Regions from separate parts of the Serratia aquatilis genome, predicted to be linked through region 1. Evidence: predicted binding sites of a transcription regulator. Region 1 holds the regulator's gene; each other region holds the start of a gene.
What was found. Region 1 encodes PhoB, which activates phosphate uptake and scavenging genes when phosphate is short. Its sites were predicted from a motif close to CTGTCATAAAACTGNCNNAT; they were not measured.

Region 1 (5,859 bases):
GGATAGCGCCTCTAACTCAACCTGTTGTTGTAACTGCTTTTCGAGCGCCGCTGTCAGTTGTGACTGTTTAGCCTGGTATTGCCCTGCCAATGCGGCGAGTTGCGTGCGTTTTGTGTTCAGTTGTTCCAGTTCGAGCCGCTGCTTTTCACTCAGTTGCTGATATTTATCACGTTCCGTTTGGGCATCTGCTAGCTTGGTGCGTAATTGGGCTATTTGCTGGTCAAGCGGCTGAACCCGTTCATCGATCAGGGCCTGCTGTTGTTGGTTATGACGGTTTTGCGTCTGCTTTGCTGCTTGGGCCTGTTCCAGGCGTTGTTGCAAGGGGAGCAGTTCGGTTACTTGCCGTTGTTGCTGTTGCTCCAACTGTTCACGCTGTTGCCGCAGGGTCAGATTATCCTGCTGGCAGCGTTGGTGTTCATTCAGCAACGGGCGCAACTTCTCAGCGGGTTCACTGCGTGCCAGCCGTAGCAACTGTGGTTCGGCCTGCTGATAATCCTGCTGTACGGCGGCAAGCTGCTGTTGATAGCTCTGGACCTGTTGCCCGGTGCTGTGCCACTGCTGCAACCAGTTCAACCGATGTTGTTGCTGTTGTAACTGTTGGCTGACCGACAGTTCTTCGCTACCGAGCGTGCTGAGTTGGTTTTCCAACGCTTGACGCTGCTCATCGTTGAGCAGTTCAATGCCACTAGCCCGCTGATGCAGAACATCAAGCTCGGTTTTTGCCTGTTTATGTTGTTCAAACACCTGTGACGATAACTGGCCATAGATCTCGGTGCCGGTCAGTTCTTCCAGCAGTTCGGCGCGTTCATTCGGTTTGGCGTTCAGAAAGGCAGCAAACTGCCCCTGAGAAAGCATCATCGATTTGGTAAAACGGCCAAAATCCAGGCCGGTTATTGAGGCGATCAGCTCTTTTTTATCGGAAATTTTGTCTGCCAGGATTTTGCCATCTTCCCGCAGCGCCAGTTCAACTTTGGGGGCTTGAAGATTGCCGTCAGGATCGTTTTTAGCGCGGCGTTGGCTCCAGAAGGCGCGATAACCGATGCCTTTGACCTCAAACTCCACTTCCGCCAATGACTCTGCGGTATGGCGCGTCATCAGTTCATTCTGGCTGGCGCTGACCTCCAGGCGCGGCGTTTGGTGATAAAGCGCCAGGCAGATAGCATCCAGTAGGGTAGTTTTGCCTGCTCCGGTTGGGCCGGTAATGGCAAACAGGCCATTGCTGGAAAAAGGTTCGGCAGAGAAATCAATCTTCCACTCCCCTTGTAGGGAGTTCAGGTTCTTCAGCCGTAAGCTCAGGATTTTCATGCTGATGGCTCCTCGCCGTGGTGAAGGCTGTCCACCACCTGTTGGAACATTTGCCGCATCCGCTGTTGGCGGGGTTCAGCCATTTCCGCTTCCAATGCCAGCCGCCGTTCGAATACTTCGCTGACGCTCAACTCGTTCAATGTCTCTTTATCCTGTTGGGCAATGGTCTGGCGGCGTTGCTCTTTGCTACGCCGCAGCAGTATAACCTCAACCGGCAGATCGCCGGCCAACAGTTGGATGCGCCGCTGAATGTCACTCAGGTAATCTTGGGTAGCTACTTCAATATCCAACCAAACCGGCAAATCGCCTTGGTAATCGCTAAATTGTTGCAGTTGGGCTTCAATTTGCGCCAGATTGCCCTTGATGAGCTGCATAGGTTGGAAGATAGGGATTTCCAGTGGAGTGACCTGCTGCAATGCGCCGTCGGCGAGATCAACTATGAATACGGTTTTGGCTTTGCCTAGTTCATCAAAACTTAATGGGATCGGCGAGCCGCTGTAACGGATATGCTCGGATTTGGCGACGTTTTGCGCACGGTGAATATGGCCCAATGCAATATAGTCGGCTGGGGGGAATGCTTGCGCCGGGAAAGCATCCAACGTGCCAATGTAGATATCACGCACAGAATCGGAGGTGCTCACCCCCACCGTCGTCAGGTGGCCGGTAGCGACTATCGGCAGTTTCAGGCCCAGCGTCTGGCGATATGCGCAGGCCGCCTGATAAAGGCGCTGATAGTGTTCGGCAATGGCATCCTGCAAGGCCTGCTGCTTTTGGCTACCCGATTCCCCGGCGCGGCTGGCGAGCAGATCCCGTGGACGTAGAAAGGGGATTGCACACAGTACCGCACCCGGTTGGCCATTGCGTTGATTCAATACCACGATTTGCTGCTCGGGCTCGGCCTGCGCATTGGCAATCACGGTGGTATTCAGGCAGGAAAGCAGCTCACGCGATTCATTCAGAGTCGCCACGGAGTCATGGTTGCCCCCCAGTATCACCAGTTGGCAGCCTGTGCGCTGCAGCTCCACCACAAAACGGTTGTACAGTTCGCGGGCGTAGCTGGGGGGCGAGCCGGTATCAAAAAGATCCCCTGCGACGATCACCGCATCTATCTGCTGCCGTTCCACCTGCTCAATCAACCAGCTTAAGAAAGCCTGATGCTCTGCGGCGCGGCTTTTAGTAAAAAAGTGCTGGCCCAAATGCCAGTCAGAGGTATGGATCAGGCGCATATAAAGCTTCCCGGCTAATAGAGGATGGCGATGATTATAAGGGCGTAGATACCTTGTGTCGTGATGCAATCAATATGATATTCGAATCATTTTTCTTCGATCTTCCAAATAAACACAGACTTGCTATCCACAAGATAGATATTCATAAAAATGTCACAAAATTGACGCATAATAACTCCACATAGCCTAATAGATCGCAAACTCATTGGCAGGATGGACAATGGCAAGACGCATACTGGTGGTGGAAGATGAAGCACCAATCCGTGAGATGGTGTGCTTTGTGTTGGAACAGAATGGTTACCAACCGTTGGAAGCCGAGGATTATGACAGTGCCGTAATGCGCCTGTCTGAGCCATTCCCTGACTTGGTGCTACTTGACTGGATGTTGCCTGGTGGTTCCGGGATCCAGTTGATCAAGCACATGAAGCGTGAGGCGATGACCCGGGATATTCCGGTCATGATGCTCACCGCGCGTGGTGAAGAAGAGGACCGAGTCCGTGGTCTGGAGGTCGGTGCTGATGATTACATCACCAAGCCATTCTCACCCAAGGAGTTGGTGGCACGTATCAAAGCGGTGATGCGCCGTATTTCACCGATGGCGGTAGAAGATGTGATTGAAATGCAAGGGCTCAGCCTGGATCCGTCTTCACACCGTGTGATGGCTGGCGAGCATGCGTTGGATATGGGGCCCACCGAATTCAAGCTGCTGCATTTCTTTATGACTCATCCAGAGCGTGTTTATAGCCGCGAACAGTTGCTTAATCATGTCTGGGGCACTAACGTTTATGTTGAAGACCGTACCGTTGATGTGCATATTCGCCGGCTGCGAAAGGCGCTGGAGACCAGTGGTCATGACAAGATGGTTCAAACCGTTCGGGGCACCGGTTATCGGTTCTCAACGCGCTACTGACCGCGCAGCGCTGGAGAATTTACCGTGTTAGAACGCTTATCCTGGAAGAGGCTGGCGCTGGAGCTGGCCCTTTTTTGTTTACCTGCTTTTTTGCTGGGGCTGATTTTTGGCTATCTGCCCTGGTTTCTGCTGGCTTCGGTGCTGGTTGCCTTGGTCTGGAATTTTTATAACCAACTCAAACTTTCCCACTGGTTGTGGGTCGATCGCAGCATGACGCCGCCGCCTGGGCGCTGGAGCTGGGAGCCACTGTTTTATGGCCTGTATCAGATGCAACAGCGTAATCGCCGTCGTCGGCGTGAGCTGGCGCTATTAATCAAACGTTTTCGCAGCGGGGCGGAATCTTTGCCGGATGCGGTCGTTATGACTACCGTTGAGGGCAACATTTTCTGGTGTAACGGATTAGCGCAACACCTGCTGGGTTTTCGCTGGCCGGAAGACAATGGCCAGCACATTCTCAACCTGCTGCGCTACCCGGAATTCAGCCAATATCTGCAACAGCAGGCGTTTGCCAAGCCGTTGACGCTGCAGTTGAATAACGATCACTTTGTAGAATTCCGTATTATGCCCTATTCCGAAGGGCAACTGTTGATGGTGGCACGTGATGTCACCCAGATGCGCCAGTTGGAAGGGGCCAGACGCAACTTCTTTGCCAACGTCAGCCATGAACTTCGTACGCCGCTAACCGTATTGCAGGGGTATTTGGAGATGATGAGCGATGAAGAGCGGGAGGGGTCATTACGCAGCAAGGCTCTCAATACCATGCAAGAGCAGACCAAACGCATGGATGGACTGGTGAAGCAACTGCTGACTTTGTCACGGATCGAGGCTGCGCCAAACATAGATATGAATGAGAAGGTCGATATTCCGTTGATTTTGCGCATATTGCAGCGTGAGGCGCAGTCACTCAGCGGTGGTCGTCATGAGATCAGCTTTCGGGTGAACGAAAATCTGAAGGTGTTTGGTAACGACGATCAATTACGCAGTGCGGTATCCAATCTGGTGTATAACGCGGTAAATCACACCCCGAAAGGCACCAATATTGAGGTGAGCTGGCAGCAGACTCCGCTGGGGGCGCAGTTCCAGGTCAGTGATAATGGGCCGGGCATCGGTGCAGAGCATATCCCTCGTCTTACCGAGCGCTTCTACCGTGTTGATAAGGCCCGCTCACGCCAGACTGGCGGCAGTGGGTTGGGTCTTGCTATTGTCAAACACGCCCTCAGCCACCATGATTCGCGCTTGGAAGTGCTCAGCGAACCAGGGCTTGGTACGCGTTTTATCTTTACCTTGCCTAAGCGGTTGATTGTCGCCGCAGATCTGTCAGAGAATGCAGTGAAAAATTAATGTGTGTCCCGCCATGACCCGACTTACCCAAACTCTGCTGTTCTGTTTGATGCTATTGCTTAGCCGAGGCGTTCAGTCTGCGCCCGAAGGTATGCTCTCAGGCAATCTTTCCAGCGTTGGTTCGGATACGCTGGCCAACCTTATGGCGCTGTGGGCGCAGGATTTCAGCCAGCATTATCCCAATGTGAATCTGCAACTCCAGGCGGCCGGTTCCTCTACCGCGCCAACTGCACTGGCAACAGGAGCCGCTCAACTTGGGCCTATGAGCAGGCCGATGAAAGCGGCGGAAGTGTCGGCGTTTGAACACCGTTACGGCTATTCCCCTCTGGCAGTGCCGGTGGCAGTCGATGCGCTGGTGGTGTTGGTTCACCAGGATAACCCGCTGCGTGGGCTTAATCTGCATCAGCTCGATCAAATCTTCTCGGCAACCCGCCGCTGTGGTGAGGAGATGCCAATCCGGCATTGGGGAGAATTGGGGCTACCCGGCAGTTGGCAACAGCGAACTCTGCAACGTTTTGGCCGCAATTCGGCTTCCGGCACTTACGGTTATTTCAAGTTGCGCGCGTTATGTGGTGGTGACTTTATGACTTTGGTGAATGAACTGCCCGGTTCGGCATCGGTGGTCCAGGCGGTAGCAGGATCGTTAAACGGTATTGGCTACGCCAGTATCGGTTTTCGCGTCAGCGGGGTGCGGTTGCTGCCATTAGCTGAAACTGGCGATCGCTATGTTGTGCCAAATGAAACCAATGTGCGCAATGGGAGTTACCCACTGGCACGCTATCTGTACATCTACATAAACAAGGCCCCCAATCAGCAACTGGAACCTCTGACTGCCGCTTTTCTTGACCGCGTACTTTCGGCACAAGGGCAGCGCCTGGTGAGTCAGGATGGCTATCTGCCGCTACCCCCGGATACGTTGCGTAAAACTCGTACTCTGCTGGGATTAGACAGCGAACCATAACGGTTGATGAATGGTATGTGAGTACTGACGTCGCTACTCTGCCTTGTGTCTGTCACTGGTTGATGAGTTACAAAATATGGGGGTATTGCGCATTTTTTGGTGGTTTACTGTTTTTT
Region 2 (5,859 bases), 1.7 Mb from region 1:
ACTGCTGAACCTTGCAGACTAAATCATACGAAGATAACTTCCCGTCAGGTGTTCCCTGGATCAGTTCTATATCTTGATCAAGACTGCAGAATAAAGCGGCACTGCTGTGCAGCGGTGAAGCATAACTAATATCCAGGAACAGGCGAGTGGCATTTTCGCCTTGGCTGTTTTTCACTTCTTTTTTAATCCACTGTTCGAGCTCAAGCGCAATTTTTTGCAGGTCATCGTTTTCTTTCAATAGGTGGACCTCAACATCTTTATTCGATCTGATATTCGCCAGTTCGCTTTGATATTCCTGCTGTAAGGCTTGAGGGATGAGTAGCGATATTTTCTCAGCGGCGGCATAGGTTTGTAAGAAGGCGGATACCTGGCCTAAAACCGGTGTGCCGATAACGTGAGGGCCATGCAGCAAGGATTTTTTCTTGGTTATACGGTACAGATGGGGCTGTTTAACATGATGCAATGTCATGACCGAAGCAAACAGTAATAACATCGCGGTAAACAGTAAGGGGATAAACCAGATAAAAAAACTCACCAAGTCGGTGAGCGGGTGGGAATAACGTTCAACATCATCCGGGCGGAAAAAGCGCAATATCATTTTGAAAATAAGCCCTTCATTCAGCGCATCGGTGACCCAACCGGTCAATACGATGGCGGATAAGGCGTAGCATGATGTTTTTATATGATGCAGTAAGATCGGACGTTCCACGATTGATTTCTCCCCACCCGCTGTCATGGTTATCGACGGTATCCTTTCATCACATGACGTAATAAGCAAGGAAGGGGGATCATTAACAATGGTTTCTACCCCACAGGAAATATCCGGTGGGGAGAAATAATGCTATTTATGTTGCCCCTGTTTTTGCAGGAACTGCACGCCTTGATCCGGGAAGTCGGTGAACACGCCGTCAACCCCAGCCTGATTGTAAATAGCGTCGAATAGCTGATTCACATCGGTCACATATTTCGGCAGTTTATCGGCGCGAATAGTGAACGGATGCACCATCATATTACTGGCATGTGCCTCTTTCACCATATCGGTCAGTACGATATGGTTTGGCTTGGATCCTTTCTCGGCAATCAGCATATGGTAGTCGGGGCCGATAGCGTCGGCATACTGGGCGATCTTTTTCATCGCGCCCGGTTTGAACATCCAGTCGTAGTCATAGTTCACCCACTTGCCGTCGGCTTTCTGCTCGTAGGTTTCATTCCAATCGGTATAGGCGATCAGTTGCACCAGCTTCAGGTCCATCCCCATCTTGGGTTCCAGCTGTTCCTTGATGCGCTGCAACTCGTTGGCATCAAAGCATTGCAGATAGACGTTGTCACTCTTGCTGGTGTAGCCATATTGCTTCAACACTTCTAGCACTTTGGTGGTGATGTCTTTGCCTTCCTGGCGGTGGAACCACGGTGCTTTGATTTCCGGATAGATACCGATGTTTTTGCCGGTCGAATGGTTCAGACCCTGCACAAACTCAATCTCTTCCTGGAAGGTGTGTACGCGGAAATCGGATTTACCCATCGGGAAACGGCCAGGGTAACTTTGCACCTGTTTACCGTCTTTGATATCAAAACCTTCGGTGAACTTCAGTGACTTGATTTCAGGCAGGGTAAAATCAATGGCGTAGTAGCGGCCATCTTTACGTGCCCGGTCCGGGAATCGCTGGGCGACATCGGTAACGCGATCAAGATAATGGTCGTGCAGGACGACCAGTTCGTTATCTTTGGTCATCACCAGATCTTGTTCCAGGAAATCTGCACCCTGTGCGTAGGCCATGGCCTTGGCGGGTAGGCTATGTTCGGGCAGATAGCCGCTGGCACCACGGTGAGCAATCACCACTTTATCCGCTGCTTGTGCAGCGCTGAACATTGAGGTGGCAAGAATGACCCCTGTCAGCAGGGCTGTAGTTTGAATTCGCATTCTGTTGTACTCCATGTTGTTAGGTAGAGGATGGAAAAAGGCCACGATGTGTGGCCTTTGAGGTTGATGACAAAGTCGCCTTCTGACCCGAGATACCCGGGCCTAGCGCACCGAGGGGCGCTCCGACGGCTTACGCCGTTACGACCCCATCGGCACGCTCTCCCTAATAACGGTGTTTGTCAGCAGTCTGAAAGGCCACGATGCGTGGCCTTTACAGTTATGCAAAAACGTTGCGGGAATTAACCGCGTTTGGCGGCGATGTCGGCATGGTGCTTCTTCTCGCTGATCATGGTCAGCAGCAGCAGGATAACGGCACCGATGCTACCGCCAATCATCACCATGAAGCCGCCGTCCCAACCGAAGTAGTCAACGGTGTAACCCACAATGGCGCTCGCCGCTACCGAACCGCCCAGATAGCCGAACAGACCGGTGAAGCCTGCGGCGGTACCCGCTGCCTTTTTCGGTGCCAGCTCCAGAGCGTGTAGGCCAATGAGCATCACTGGGCCGTAGATCAAGAAGCCGATAGTGATCATACAAGCCATATCGATACCGGGGTTGCCCACCGGGTTCAGCCAGTAAACGACGGTGGCAATGGTAACCAGCGTCATAAAGAACACCCCGGTTGCACCACGGTTGCCTTTGAATACTTTGTCAGACATCCAGCCACACAGCAGGGTGCCAGGGATACCGGCGTATTCGTAGAGGAAATAGGCCCAGGAAGACTTATCCAGCGTGAAGTGTTTCACTTCTTTCAGATAGGTTGGCGACCAGTCCAGGATGCCGTAACGCAGCAGATATACGAACACGTTAGCAATGGCGATGTACCACAGCAACTTGTTAGGCAGGACGTACTGCATGAAGATCTGCTTGGCTGTCAGCTCTTCTTCCGCTTTTTCACTGTAATCATCCGGGTAGTCGTTCTTGTACTCTTCGATAGGAGGCAACCCACAGGATTGTGGGGTGTCACGCATCAAGGCAAAGGCGATCAATGCCACCAGGATCGCACCGAAAGCGGGCATATACAGCGCCGCTTTCCAGTCGTTGAACCACGCCATACCTAACAGGAACAACAGTGGTGGCAACCCGCCACCCACGTTATGGGCGCAGTTCCATACTGAGACAATACTGCCGCGCTCTTTCTGCGACCACCAGTGCACCATGGTACGGCCACAGGGCGGCCAACCCATCCCCTGGAACCAGCCACACAGGAACAGCAGCACAAACATCACGGCAATACTGGAGGTAGCCCAAGGGACGAAGCCCATAAACAGCATTACGGCGGAGGCGAGGATCAAGCCAGCAGGAAGAAATACGCGTGGATTGGAGCGGTCAGAAACCGAACCCATAATAAACTTGGAGAAGCCATAGGCGATGGAAATGCCTGAAAGCGCAAACCCCAGATCGCCACGGCTGAACCCTTGGTCGATCAGATAGGGCATCGCCAGGGTAAAGTTTTTACGCACCAGATAGTAAGCGGCGTAACCGAAAAAGATCCCCATAAAAATTTGCCAGCGCAGTTTGCGATAGAGCGGGTCTACCTTATCTAGCGGCACACGGGAAATGTGTGCGGCTGGCTTAAAAATACTCAACATGAGCGCCTCCGATGGCTTTATCAGTTATTACATCAACAGGAAACGGATGCCTTGAAGATGTTCGAATGGGAACCAGGGCCATTCCATAGTTGATCGCTCGCTATACTCACGTGCAATCGAGAGAAACTTCCAGGAAATGCCGTTAAATTGTTCTATAACGAGCGTCATCCTAGTGAAGAGTGGTGATAGTCACTGTGATGGATGGCTCATTTGTTACACTTTTATGACTCAGTGGCGGATTTTGAGCGATTGGTTAACTTTATGAAACAGCTAAACACCTAAAACTTGTGATTTAGATCACAACTAGCGTTTTTCATTGACATGTTATTTTCGTTTTTTGCTCGTTATTGTTCCTTATCAAACAAAAACCTTAATAAGTGTGGTTCTATAAAACCATAACCACAGGCTTAGGGGGCGTGATGAGCAACAACTCACCAGTGACCGAAACGGATGTGATCATCATTGGTGGCGGAGCCACCGGTGCAGGGATTGCTCGTGATTGTGCACGGCGTGGTTTGCGCTGTGTTTTACTGGAGCGGCATGACATTGCCACTGGCGCAACGGGCCGCAATCATGGGTTGCTACACAGTGGGGCGCGCTATGCGGTGACCGATGGTGAATCGGCTCGTGAATGTATTGAGGAAAACCGCATTCTCAAACGTATTGCCCATCATTGTATCGAGCGTACCGACGGCCTCTTTATTACTTTGCCTGAGGATTCAATCAGTTATCAGCAGCAATTCATTACCGCTTGCCATGACGCCGGGATTGATGCTGAAGCGATAGACCCCCAACAGGCACTGCGGCTGGAACCGGCTGCCAACCCGGTACTGATCGGTGCCGTCCGCGTACCGGATGGCACTGTCGATCCTTTCCGGCTGACCGCTGCCAATATGCTCGATGCCCGTGAGCATGGTGCACAGGTTCTTACCTATCATCAGGTGATTGGTTTACTGCGTACGAGCGATCGTGTGACCGGCGTGCGCGTTTTCGACCATAAAGCGACACGCCAGTACGACATTTATGCGCAGGTGGTGGTTAACGCCGCCGGAATTTGGGGCCAGCAGATTGCGGAATATGCCGATCTGCGGGTTCGCATGCTCCCCGCCAAAGGGGCGCTGTTGATCCTTGGCCATCGCATTAATAACATGGTGATTAACCGCTGCCGTAAACCTGCAGACGCCGATATTTTGGTACCGGGCGATACCATCTCACTGATCGGCACTACCTCTACCCGCATTGATTACGATCAGATCGACAACATGGTGGTTACACCGCAGGAAGTCGATGTGCTGATCCGTGAAGGTTCGTTACTGGCACCTAAATTGGCGCAGACCCGCATCCTGCGCGCCTATGCAGGGGTGCGGCCACTGTTTGCCAGCGACAATGACCCTTCTGGGCGTAGCGTCAGCCGTGGCATCGTGTTGCTCGATCACGCGCAGCGTGATGGGTTGGAGGGTTTTATCACTATCACCGGCGGCAAGCTGATGACCTACCGGCTGATGGCGCAATGGGCGACGGATAGCGTATGCGCCAAACTGGGCGTCACCACGCCTTGTACCACTGCTGAAGAACCCTTACCGGGTTCCCGTCAGTCGGCGGAGGAAACGGCGCGCAGCGTGGTTTCGTTGCCGGCCAGTATTCGCGGTTCGGCAGTGTATCGTCATGGCGATCGTGCCAGCCTGGTGCCGTCGGGTAATCGGTTGGATAACAGTCTGGTGTGTGAGTGTGAGGCGGTCACCGCCGGAGAGGTGCGTTATGCGGTAAACTCGCTGACCGTCAATAACCTGGTTGACCTGCGCCGCCGTACCCGTGTCGGTATGGGAACCTGCCAGGGGGAACTTTGTGCCTGCCGCGCTGCCGGTTTGCTGACGCACTTTAATGTAACAACGCCACAGCAATCTATCTCACAGCTCTCTCACTTCCTGAATGAACGTTGGAAAGGCGTGCGCCCTATCGCTTGGGGTGACGCGCTGCGGGAAAGTGAATTCACCAGTTGGGTCTATCAAGGACTATGCGGACTGGATGCTTGCGGTGACCAGAAGCAGGAGGCGGATGATGCAATTTGATACGGTAGTGATTGGTGGTGGATTGGCTGGTTTAAGCTGTGCCATCCGTCTGGCAGAGCAAGGCCAGCGCTGTGCGGTGGTCAGTGCTGGCCAGAGCGCACTCTATTTTTCTTCCGGCTCGCTCGATCTTCTGGCACAACTGCCCGATGGTACATCGGTGGCGTCGCCGCTATCTGCCTTATCCGATCTGGCGCAGCAGGCACCGCAACATCCCTATAGTCTGATTGGCGCTACTCAAGTGGCGGCGTTGGCAACCGAAGCAGAACAATTACTGCAA
Region 3 (5,859 bases), 1.4 Mb from region 1:
CGACGAACTGCTGGCAAAAGTGCAACACGTACAAATCATCGCCTGTGGTACTTCTTACCATTCCGGGATGGTGGCGCGTTACTGGTTCGAGTCACTGGCGGGGATGCCTTGTGATGTGGAGATCGCGTCTGAATTCCGTTACCGCAAATCAGCGGTGCGTCCCGGTAGCTTGATTATCACATTGTCTCAATCCGGAGAAACCGCCGATACGCTGGCAGCACTGCGTCTGTCAAAAGAATTGGGGTACCTTGGTTCACTGGCGGTGTGTAACGTCGCTGGCTCTTCACTGGTGCGGGAATCTGATCTGGCTCTGATGACCAAAGCGGGCACGGAAATTGGTGTGGCATCCACCAAGGCGTTTACTACCCAACTGGCGGTATTACTGATGCTGGTGGCGCGTATTGGCCGCTTGAGAGGGATGTCAGAGTCCGTAGAGCAGGAAATAGTACATGCCTTGCAGGCCCTGCCTGCGCGTATTGAACAGATGCTATCGCTCGATAAGAGCATTGAGGTTCTGGCAGAAGGTTTCTCTGACAAACACCACGCCTTGTTCCTTGGCCGTGGCGATCAATACCCGATAGCGATGGAAGGGGCGCTGAAGCTCAAAGAGATCTCCTATATTCACGCAGAAGCCTATGCTGCCGGGGAACTGAAGCATGGCCCTCTGGCGCTGATTGATGCGGATATGCCGGTGATCGTGGTTGCTCCTAATAACGAATTGCTGGAAAAACTGAAATCCAACATCGAAGAGGTGCGCGCGCGCGGTGGTCAACTGTATGTGTTCGCCGATCAGGATGCAGGTTTCGTTAGCAGTGAAGGCATGACTATTATTCCGTTGCCTCATGTTGAAGAAATTGTCGCACCTATCTTCTACACCGTACCTTTGCAACTGTTGTCCTACTATGTGGCGTTAATAAAAGGCACTGATGTGGACCAGCCGCGTAACCTGGCGAAGTCGGTCACCGTAGAGTGATTTTTACACTGATGTAACTATCAAGCCGGCTTGATTGCCGGCTTTTTGCTATATGACAGACAATAATAAAAGAACGTAAATTGCTCAACTTCAGCGGTTTAGCGCCTTTTTTTACAGATTATTTTTGGCCTGATAAATATTTAACTTATTGTTTTTAATTTAATAAATACCAAAATCCGCGCACTGTAATATAAATGTAATATTTCATACATTTTAATGTCACGAAACTGTCCTATTTTCCCTCTTGCAGCAATACTTACTCTGATGAAAACGGCTCAAAGCCGATTTTTAAATATCCCATTAGGAGGGATTATGAAACTGATGCGTACTACCGTCGCCAGTATTGTGGCAGCGACTATCTCCCTGGCCTCTGTGTCTGCGTTCGCTGCTGCTAGCCTGACCGGTGCAGGTGCGACATTCCCCGCTCCGGTTTATGCCAAGTGGGCAGATTCTTATCAGAAAGAAACAGGCAATAAGGTCAACTATCAGGGGATCGGCTCCTCGGGTGGTGTAAAGCAAATTCTCGCCAACACCGTTGATTTTGGCGCTTCAGATGCACCGTTGTCTGACGACAAACTGGCTGCTGACGGCCTGTTCCAATTCCCTACCGTAATTGGTGGTGTGGTGCTTGCCGTGAACATCCCAGGCATTAAATCCGGTGAATTGACTCTGGATGGTCAAACACTGGGTGATATCTATTTGGGTAACATCAAAAAATGGAATGACCCAGCGATCGTTAAGTTAAACCCGGGCGTTAAACTGCCGGATCAGAACATCGCCGTAGTGCGTCGCGCTGATGGTTCTGGTACTTCTTTCGTCTTCACCAGCTATCTGTCTAAAGCCAATGCGCAGTGGAAAGAGAAAATCGGAGCTGGCTCAACCGTTAACTGGCCAACCGGTCTGGGTGGCAAAGGAAACGACGGTATCGCCGCGTTCGTTCAACGTCTGCCTGGCTCTATTGGTTATGTTGAATACGCTTACGCCAAGCAAAACAACCTGGCTTACACTAAACTGATCTCTGCAGATGGCCAACCTGTCAGCCCGACTGAAGAGAGCTTCAGCGCAGCGGCCAAAGGTGTGGACTGGAGCAAAACTTTCGCACAGGACCTGACCAACCAGAAAGGCGACAACGTCTGGCCGATCACCTCTACTACCTTCATTCTGATCCATAAAGAGCAGAAGAAGCCTGAGCAAGGTACCGAAGTGCTGAAATTCTTTGACTGGGCCTATAAAACCGGTGCTAAGCAAGCGAACGAGCTAGATTACGCTACACTGCCACCAGAAGTGGTTGAGCAGATCCGTGCTGCCTGGAGAACCAATATCAAAGACAGTTCTGGCAAGGCATTGTTCTAAGGATGCAGGGGGTGCGGAATGACCGCGCCTCAACCTGATGTGTAAGGGCTCAGCATGCTGGGCCCCTGGCTTTAAACAGAAGAGTAATTTATGGCTGGATCTAGGCCGACCATTAAACCACCAAGTAAAAATGGTGACATTATCTTCAGCGCGCTGGTCAGACTGGCAGCGCTGATTACCTTATTATTGCTGGGCGGCATTATCGTTTCGTTGATTTTTGCCTCCTGGCCAAGCATGCAGAAGTTTGGCCTCGCCTTCCTGTGGACCAAAGAATGGGACGCACCAGCTGAGCAATTTGGTGCTCTGGTACCGATTTACGGCACGGTAGTTACCTCATTGATTGCCTTGATTATCGCCGTACCGGTCAGCTTTGGTATCGCCCTGTTCCTGACCGAACTGGCCCCTAACTGGCTTAAGCGTCCATTAGGCATTGCCATAGAACTGCTGGCGGCAATCCCAAGTATTGTTTACGGCATGTGGGGCCTGTTCGTGTTTGCTCCGCTGTTTGCTGAATATTTCCAGACCCCGGTGGGTAACGTACTTTCGGGGATCCCGATTGTCGGTGAACTGTTTTCCGGCCCGGCTTTCGGTATCGGTATTCTGGCTGCCGGGGTGATCCTGGCGATTATGATTATCCCTTACATTGCAGCAGTAATGCGCGACGTGTTCGAACAGACCCCGGTAATGATGAAAGAGTCTGCCTACGGTATCGGCTGCACCACTTGGGAGGTCATCTGGCGCATCGTGCTGCCGTTCACCAAAAATGGGGTGATTGGCGGGGTCATGCTCGGCCTGGGACGTGCGCTGGGCGAAACGATGGCGGTCACCTTTATTATCGGTAACACTTACCAACTCGACAGCTTCTCACTGTTTATGCCGGGTAACAGTATTACCTCGGCGCTGGCCAACGAATTTGCGGAAGCGGAGTCCGGGCTGCATACCTCGGCATTGATGCAGTTGGGGCTGATCCTGTTTGTTATTACCTTTATCGTCCTTGCATTGTCGAAGTTAATGATAATGCGCCTGACCAAGAATGAGGGGCGCTAACATGGCAACGATAGATATGCAAAACCCGGTAGAACTGGCGGAAAGCCGTCGCAAAATGCAGGCCTGGCGTCGTCAGAAGAATCGGATTGCTCTGTTCCTGTCGATGGCAACCATGGTATTTGGCCTGTTCTGGCTGATCTGGATCCTGTTTTCTACCGTGACCAAGGGCATCGACGGTATGTCGCTGGCGTTGTTCACCGAAATGACACCGCCGCCCAATACTGCAGGCGGTGGTTTGGCTAACGCTATTGCTGGTAGTGGGCTATTGATCCTGTGGGCCACTATTTTTGGTACGCCACTGGGTATTATGGCGGGGATTTATCTGGCCGAGTATGGCCGTCAATCCTGGTTGGCGGAAGTGATCCGCTTTATCAACGATATTCTGTTATCGGCACCGTCTATTGTGGTGGGCCTTTTCGTCTACACCGTGGTGGTGATGAAAATGGAACACTTCTCCGGGTGGGCAGGGATCATTGCGTTGGCGCTACTTCAGATCCCAATAGTCATCCGCACGACTGAGAACATGCTCAAGCTGATACCCGATACGCTGCGTGAAGCGGCCTATGCATTGGGTACACCAAAATGGCGCATGATTTCCGCCATTACGTTAAAAGCGTCAGTCTCCGGCATTATCACTGGCGTACTGTTGGCGATTGCGCGTATTGCCGGTGAAACCGCTCCCTTACTGTTTACCTCGCTTTCGAATCAGTTCTGGAGCACCGACCTGATGCAGCCGATCGCCAACCTGCCGGTCACTATTTTCAAGTTTGCCATGAGCCCGTTTGCTGAATGGCAACAGCTGGCTTGGGCCGGTGTGCTGTTGATCACCCTGTGCGTTCTGCTACTGAATATCCTGGCGCGTGTGATTTTCGCCAAGAAAAAGCATTCATAAAAATTTAAGTGCCGCATGGTCGGCACGGTAAAAAGAGAGAAGTCTTGATGAGTATGGTTACTGACGCTTCCAGCAGCAAAATTCAGGTGCGCGATCTGAACTTTTACTATGGCAAATTCCATGCGCTGAAAAACATCACGCTGGATATTGCCAGTAACAAGGTCACTGCGTTTATCGGCCCGTCTGGCTGCGGTAAGTCGACTCTGCTGCGTACCTTCAACAAGATGTACCAGTTATACCCGGAGCAGCGTGCCGAGGGTGGGATCCTGTTGGATGGGCAAAATATTCTGACGGACAACCAGGACATCGCTCTGCTGCGTGCCAAAGTGGGGATGGTGTTCCAAAAGCCCACGCCATTCCCGATGTCGATTTACGACAACATTGCGTTTGGTGTGCGTCTTTTTGAGAAGTTGTCCCGTGCGGACATGGATGAGCGCGTACAGTGGGCGTTAACCAAAGCGGCACTGTGGAATGAAACCAAAGACAAGCTGCACCAAAGTGGTTACAGCTTATCGGGTGGCCAGCAACAGCGCTTGTGCATTGCCCGCGGCATAGCTATTCGTCCAGAAGTATTGTTACTGGATGAGCCATGCTCGGCGCTGGATCCTATCTCAACCGGAAAAATTGAAGAGTTGATCAGTGAACTGAAGTCTGACTACACCGTAGTGATTGTGACCCACAATATGCAGCAGGCTGCGCGTTGTTCTGATTCAACCGCATTTATGTATCTGGGTGAGTTGATTGAGTTTAGTGATACTGACACGCTGTTTACCTCACCACAGAAAAAGCAGACTGAAGATTACATTACTGGCCGTTATGGTTGATTAGGATGCATCATGGATAATCTGAATTTAAACAAACACATTTCCGGTCAGTTCAACGCAGAGCTTGAACACATACGCACGCAAGTGCTGACCATGGGCGGCTTGGTTGAGCAACAGTTGACCGATGCTATCACTGCGATGCACAACCAGGATGGTGAACTTGCCAAACGCGTGGTTGAGGGTGATGCCAAGGTTAATATGATGGAAGTGGCGATTGATGAAGCCTGTGTGCGCATCATTGCCAAGCGTCAACCTACAGCCAGCGATCTGCGTCTGGTGATGGCGATTATCAAGACGATTTCCGAACTGGAACGTATTGGTGACGTAGCGGATAAAATCTGCCGCACTGCGCTGGAGAAATTCTCGCATCAACATCAACCGCTGTTAGTTAGCCTGGAATCATTGGGCCGCCATACGGTGCAGATGCTGCATGATGTGCTGGATGCTTTTGCCCGTATGGATCTGGATGAAGCCATCCGTATTTATCGCGAAGACAAGAAGGTCGATCAGGAATATGAGGGCATCGTCCGCCAGTTAATGACTTATATGATGGAAGATCCGCGCACCATTCCGAGCGTACTGACAGCGCTGTTCTGCGCCCGTTCTATCGAGCGTATTGGTGACCGTTGCCAGAATATTTGCGAATTCATCTTTTATTTTGTCAAAGGTCAGGATTTCCGCCACATTGGCGGTGATGCGTTGGATAAATTGCTGGCAGACGGCAAAGAAGAGAAGAATGCTTAATTTTGCCCGTTGTTTTCCCATAAAGG

Region 2: glpT (glycerol-3-phosphate transporter) is a predicted target of PhoB. The motif match lies at 3,724-3,743, and genes of this name have one in related genera.
Region 3: pstS (phosphate ABC transporter substrate-binding protein PstS) is a predicted target of PhoB. The motif match lies at 1,190-1,209, and genes of this name have one in related genera.

The regions. Positions count from the first base shown of each region.
Region 1 is NZ_CP173186.1:4,024,291-4,030,149, reverse strand. It holds gene sbcC (exonuclease subunit SbcC) at 1-1,305, opposite strand, end outside; gene sbcD (exonuclease subunit SbcD) at 1,302-2,531, opposite strand; gene phoB (phosphate response regulator transcription factor PhoB) at 2,752-3,441, shown strand; gene phoR (phosphate regulon sensor histidine kinase PhoR) at 3,466-4,782, shown strand; gene SAQUA_RS18180 (PstS family phosphate ABC transporter substrate-binding protein) at 4,796-5,743, shown strand.
Region 2 is NZ_CP173186.1:264,228-270,086, forward strand. It holds gene SAQUA_RS01170 (hypothetical protein) at 1-709, opposite strand, end outside; gene glpQ (glycerophosphodiester phosphodiesterase) at 842-1,921, opposite strand; gene glpT (glycerol-3-phosphate transporter) at 2,161-3,513, opposite strand; gene glpA (anaerobic glycerol-3-phosphate dehydrogenase subunit A) at 3,933-5,582, shown strand; gene glpB (glycerol-3-phosphate dehydrogenase subunit GlpB) at 5,572-5,859, shown strand, end outside.
Region 3 is NZ_CP173186.1:5,398,180-5,404,038, forward strand. It holds gene glmS (glutamine--fructose-6-phosphate transaminase (isomerizing)) at 1-973, shown strand, start outside; gene pstS (phosphate ABC transporter substrate-binding protein PstS) at 1,286-2,326, shown strand; gene pstC (phosphate ABC transporter permease PstC) at 2,417-3,373, shown strand; gene pstA (phosphate ABC transporter permease PstA) at 3,375-4,265, shown strand; gene pstB (phosphate ABC transporter ATP-binding protein PstB) at 4,319-5,089, shown strand; gene phoU (phosphate signaling complex protein PhoU) at 5,102-5,833, shown strand.